Regions from separate parts of the Neorhizobium sp. DAR64872/K0K18 genome, predicted to be linked through region 1. Evidence: predicted binding sites of a transcription regulator. Region 1 holds the regulator's gene; the other holds the start of a gene.
The links. Region 1 encodes LexA, which represses DNA repair genes until DNA is damaged. Its sites were predicted from a motif close to TGTTCNNNNTGTGTTCNG; they were not measured.
Positions count from the first base shown of each region.

Region 2: ruvC (crossover junction endodeoxyribonuclease RuvC) is a predicted target of LexA. The motif match lies at 1,563-1,580, and genes of this name have one in related genera.

Region 1 is NZ_CP191446.1:1,476,462-1,479,543, reverse strand. Features, by position in the region: gene kdsA (3-deoxy-8-phosphooctulonate synthase) at 1-129, opposite strand, end outside; gene ACQY1P_RS12595 (VOC family protein) at 134-1,009, opposite strand; gene lexA (transcriptional repressor LexA) at 1,202-1,921, shown strand; gene ACQY1P_RS12585 (ComEC/Rec2 family competence protein) at 1,902-3,082, opposite strand, start outside.
Region 2 is NZ_CP191446.1:2,616,223-2,619,304, forward strand. Features, by position in the region: gene ruvA (Holliday junction branch migration protein RuvA) at 163-780, opposite strand; gene ruvC (crossover junction endodeoxyribonuclease RuvC) at 962-1,471, opposite strand; gene ACQY1P_RS18390 (methyl-accepting chemotaxis protein) at 1,690-2,541, shown strand; gene ACQY1P_RS18395 (LLM class flavin-dependent oxidoreductase) at 2,671-3,082, shown strand, end outside.

The DNA of each region.
Region 1 (3,082 bases):
CATGAAGGCGTGATCACGGCTTTCCATCTGGCAGGGACCGGCAATCAGCGAGAGCTTTGCCGTGTTGGAAAAAACGACTTTCGAACTCCCCTCGCCCACGGACACTTCAGAATTGGCGGAGACTGTCATTTCACTATTCCTCGAAACCGAAAACCACACCTTGCCCCGGGGCTGCCGACACGATCACGCGGCCATCCCTGCGGATGAATGCGACGTCATTAGCAGCAAGGGTGATCTCTGTCACGGCGAGATCGGTGGTCTTGAAGATGATCCCGCGCGCAGCGAGGCGCGACGATAACAAGGGCTTCATCGAAGACCGGAACTCGTCGCTGAACGTGTCGTTGGATTGAATGCGGATGCTGGCATTGGCAGCTTCGATCCGCAGACCGTCTTTCCCTTGCTCGGGCTGAGTCTCGAACACGGTTTCGAAAAGCGGCAGAAACTCCAGCGGGTCATCTGCAGAAAAGACGATCTCTCGAAGGCCTGTAACGGCGTTTGCGTGCTCATCAAGACCACCGCGATCTGCCGGTAATGCTGCCATTCGCTGGCAGGAAAACAGCAAGATGTCATCGACCTCGGGAACTGCCGCGAACGCCAGACGGAATGAGACTTCGCTCTCCCCACCATCGGGCAACTGCATCGGGCGGGAGAATTGAAGCATCTCGCCCGCAGACATGTGCCCGTCCACAAAACGCATATGATCGGCCGCTGCATCCTGCGTCCCGATGACCACCGCCGATAGACCTTCCCTTTTCCGCTGGCCGCGGAAGCGGATGTCGCGATCGGTGAACACGTTGCCTCGTTTTGCCGCAAGCGAGGCTTGCCGACGGTTCACAATGGCCAGTGGCTCGAGGTACGAGCCATCCGCGAAGAATATGCAGGCATTGGCTGTGCCGAAAGGGTGAACACCTTCAGGTGCCACAGTAAAGCCGAGAGCGGTCAACCTCCCCCGCGCTGACGCCAGATCTGCAACGGGCAGAACCAAATGATCGACTGACTTGTTACCCACTTACACCCCCAAAGTCTTATTCCGCAGAACATTGGCTATCGCGGGAAACTCGGCAAGTGCTGCGCACGAACTGAATACGTGATCGAACGCTGAAATGAGACTATTCTTGAGCAAAAATTTGGGGCTTGCGGAACACAGATAGAACATATAGCGTCCGTTCTGCATTTGTTTCCAATTCTGAGGGTCCCGTCCATGCTGACACGCAAGCAACAGGAGTTACTTCTGTTCATCCACGAGCGGATGAAAGAATCAGGCGTGCCGCCGTCGTTTGACGAAATGAAGGACGCTCTCGACCTTGCATCGAAGTCCGGCATCCACAGGCTGATCACCGCGCTCGAGGAGCGTGGCTTTATTCGCCGTCTGCCGAACAGAGCACGCGCGCTCGAAGTGATCAAGCTGCCTGACGCCTATGTGGCGAACCTTCATCCGCGACGGGGATTTTCTCCCAGTGTCATCGAGGGAAGCCTCGGCAAAACGCAACCGGTCGTCGCTCAGAAGCCGGCGCCGGTCATGGCGGACAATCCGTTCTCGACAAACATCCCGGTCATGGGTCGAATCGCTGCCGGCGTGCCGATCTCCGCGATCCAGAACAACACCCATGACATCGCCGTTCCGATCGAGATGCTGGGTTCCGGCGATCATTACGCGCTCGAAGTGAAGGGCGATTCGATGATCGATGCCGGCATCCTCGATGGCGATACCGTCATCATCAAGAATACCAGCACCGCAAGTCCAGGCGATATCATCGTTGCCCTGGTCGATGAGGAAGAAGCGACCCTGAAGCGGTTTCGCCGCAAGGGTGCCTCGATCGCACTGGAAGCGGCAAACCCGGCTTACGAGACCCGCATCTTCCCCCCCGACCGGGTGAAGGTCCAGGGTAAGCTTGTCGGCCTTATTCGCCGCTATCATTAAGAACGGTGTCATCCCGGAGATGCGCAGCAACAGCCTCCGGGATGCCAAAGTCGAATTGTCGCGTTTGCCAGTCATAGAACCGGTGGACGGTCCACGGACGGCTTGAGGTCTGTGCGCTGTCTCGCATCGCCGCCGTAATCTTGATGTCTGGCGCTGTCGCGTTCGGAATAATGGTGATTTCCAGTGCGCCAGTCCGGCGCAACGTCCGCCCGCTGAGAAGCAAGGCGCCGGAGCGGCAAGTATCGAAGCGTGCGCCGGGCGAGACGATGATCCGACCGAAATCGCAGGCAAGACCGGTGTATCGGTTGTCTTCGACAGTGACGATCCGGATGTCCTGAGCAGTCTGCGCCGCGCACAGGATTTTCGGCAGACAGGCAAATCGTCCGGGCGTGAATGCTTGAAGAAAGCCCCTGACATATTCGATTTCCCGGCGCGTCAAATCCGGTCGCGAATGTGGTCTAGGGCGTTTGTCATCGCTTTTCGCAAGGCTGGCACCTCGCGCTGGTTCCGAAGAGGCAAGAACCGGCAAGGCGAGCGGTTGTTCTCCGGTCTCAAGCACCAGCGCTCGCCGCCATTGATCGAAGATAAATCCCGCCGGTCGGGTTCGATTGAGGGTGATCTTGTCATCCTTGATCACGCCGACCGATGCGCCGTCTTCGGATATGACGATATCAGGCCTCGGCGCCGAGCCTGAGCGGACCGCAAAGAGCAAAGCCACCGCCATGAACAGCGCGCCTGTCAGCCTCAGCGGCGTGCGCAGCAGCGTCAGAAGCAGAAAGCCTGCCGTCGCCAGCGGCAGGAAAAGCGGGTTCTGCCGGCCGATGGCAATATCGCCGCCCCATGCGGCGACGATCTCGGCAATGCGAATGACGATCCGCAGCCCCTCGCCCATGATGAACAGAAAGGGAGCATCCAGCCCGAACGGCATCAGCAACATGCCAACAAGCCCTGCCGGCATCACCACGAAGGAAATGATCGGCATGGCCGCGAGATTGGCCGCGAGGCCGTAGGTGGTCAGATGGTGGAAATGCTCGATCGAATAGATCGACGTCGACGTACTGCCGATCAGCGACGTCACCACGATCCCGGCAATGAAATGGAACGTCGCCGCGACACCCGTTATCCACCGGTTGCTACCTTTTGTCTCCTCCTTACCTTTCG
Region 2 (3,082 bases), 1.1 Mb from region 1:
GGAGCAGTCGAGCCAGACATGCGGGGCGGCAACTCTCGGCACGTCGCGATCCTCGATCGCTATCCCAATCTGACCTTCAAGAGCCATGGTCGTGAACGCACCCAATCTGTTACTTCCCGCAATTGTCCGGCCCTACCGATATCCCAGTGCTTACCCCGGATATCACGACCTCGCCAGTTCCTTCAGACCCAGCCGGATCAGCTTGGCGCTGTCGGCATCCTCACCGGCTGCCTTCAGAGCAGCGGCGACGGCATTGGCCGCCTGATCGCGAGAATAGCCAAGATTGGTGAGCGCCGAGACCGCATCGCTGACGGGCGCAGACGCCACGCCCTCGCCCAGTTCCCGCTTGAAGCCGATATTTGCGGATGCCTCGCCGGCAAAGGCGGGCGCCTTGTTCTTGAGTTCGGTGACAATGCGGACGGCGACCTTGGGGCCGACGCCGGGTGCCCGCGAAACTGCGGTCTTGTCCTGCAGCGCAATCGCATTGGCCAGTTCGCCCGGTGTCAGCGTTGAGAGCAAGGCCAGCGCCACCTTGGCGCCGACGCCCTGCACGCTCTGCAGGAGGTTGAACCACTCGCGCTCCAGTGCCGACAGGAAGCCGAACAGTTTCAACTGGTCCTCGCGCACATAGGTCTCGATAAACAGCACTGCCGCTTCGCCCACATTGAGGCGGGCCAGCGTGCGGGCCGAACAGAAGGCTTCGTAGCAGACGCCGTGCACGTCAACGAGCGCGTAGTCCTCGCCGATCTCGTCGATAGTGCCTTTGAGCTTGCCGATCATGTTTTAGGTCCGCCGCTGAGGATGAAGGAGAATGGGTTCCGGAAATCATGATGCCGAGCATCGGGAAACAGGCACGATAGCGCGCCGCATCGCGCGTCAGAAGCCGATGCGAGCGTACGGCCTCTGCCGAAATACCTACTGAGGGCGTCAGAACAAGTCAAGAACAGAGGAGGCTGATGCGTCAGCCGGCCAAAGCTTGGCGCATGCGGTTTGCAACGCGGTTATGGGCGTGGCAGATGGCGATCGCCAGCGCGTCGGCGGCATCGTTACCCTTGAACTCCGCCTTCGGCATCAGGATCTTCACCATCATGTGGATCTGCTGCTTCTCGCCGTGGCCAACGCCGATGACGGCTTTCTTGACCGCGTTTGGCGCATATTCGGAAACAGGCAACCCGGCACGCGCCGGCACCAGCATCACGACGCCACGCGCCTGACCAAGCTTCAGCGTCGCCACCGCATCCTTGTTGACGAACGTCTGCTCGACCGCCGCCTCGTCTGGCGTGTAGGTATGCACAACTTCGGCCAGACCATCGTGCAGCTGGCAGAGGCGCGAGGCGAGGTCGATGTCACCGTCGGACACTACCGTCCCCGATGCCACAAAGCGCAACGAGTTTCCCAATGTCTCGATAACACCCCACCCTGTGCGGCGAAGCCCCGGATCGATGCCGATGATGCGAATCGGTTTTGTCATGGCAACTGTTGTGTCACGCCGGGAATCCTGCGCCAAGGCCGAAACGCGGAGTGACTCTGCAGGCCAACATGCGGACCGAAGCCGTCGGAAGCGTTCATATTTTGTTAACCATAACCGCATCGTTTTGGGCAGAAGTGGTGATCCAACCGCAACAACCTTTTCCTAATGGCGTTGGTTCGTCACAAAGGGTTTCTTAAGAATCACGAGGAGGCGCCCGAATGATACGGGACTATGATCGGAATGAGACCGAGCTGCGCGATCTTCGCAGAACCGCCGACATCCTGGACGGCGGTCTGCGCCGCTTTGCAAGCGGTGATATCCGCACCACACTTGATGAACCCATGCCCCTGCGTTTTGAGGGCATGCGCCGCGATTTCAATCGTGGCCTCGCAACAATCGACCGGACCATCGGCACCGTCGTTTCGAGTGTCGAGACGATGCGGGCCGACACCGAAGCCATGGCCGCCATCCTGCGCAGCCAGGCTCAGGCCCGCCAGGATCAGGCAGACAGGATTACCCGCGCGAAGTCAAAGACCAGCGCGCATGAGAGAAGCGCCAAGCAGCGTCAGGCAATCACCCGTCATGTCGGCACGATCGCCCACAACACCAAGCTCGACATGCGCCGACCGCGCGAAGCGGTTGCTGCCGCGTTGAAGCTGATCGAGACGATGGAACTGTCGGCCGGCACGTCTAGTGCTACAGGCATGAGCGCAATCCGCGCCAAGACCGAAGAGATCGAGCGCGAACTGCGTGCGATCGGCCTTTACGTCGATGCATTGGCCCAGAATGTCGAGGAACTGACCGAATCCGCCGATGCTCAGGCGGCCGAGGCCGAGGCTATCCGTGGCGAACTCGACGAAATGGCCAAGGCAAAGGATGCCCAGGCCCCCGAAATCCTGACCACGCCGCTTGTTCTCGACAGCCTGAACCGCAGCATCGGCGAGATCGATCGCGCTGCCGCACGCTACTCCGACGTGACAATTTTGCCGGCGCCGCCAGTCTTTCCGCCTGAAGGATCGCCCCCGTCGTCGGGAGGTCGCAAGCCCTTCCTGCGCCTGATCAAGACCTGAGGCAGCGACCTCACTGTCGGACCTCCACCGACCCCGCCTAGCGACTTTCATCGCCGGCGGGGTCGTATTTGCAAGACCGGCTGCCTAGATAGGGAGAACACGTTTTCCTATCCATTTCAGGATATGCCGATGATCCCGTTTTCCATTCTCGACCTTTCGCTGATCGGCGAAGGGTATTCCGTCAGCCAGGCTCTCGACCAGTCCCGCAGGCTTGCGATCAAGGCCGAACAGCATGGCTATAACCGCCTCTGGCTTGCCGAACACCATGGCATGCCGGGCATTGCCAGCGCGGCCACCGCGCTCGTCATCGCCCATGTCGGCGCCGCGACCAAAACCATCCGGGTTGGCTCCGGCGGCATCATGCTGCCGAACCACTCTCCCCTCGTGATCGCCGAACAGTTCGGCACGCTGGAAGCGCTGCTCCCCGGCCGCGTCGATCTCGGCCTCGGCCGAGCGCCCGGAACCGACATGCGCACGGCAAATGCGCTGAGACGCAATCTCGATGCCGGCGCGGAGAACTTTCCGCAGGATATCGTCGAGC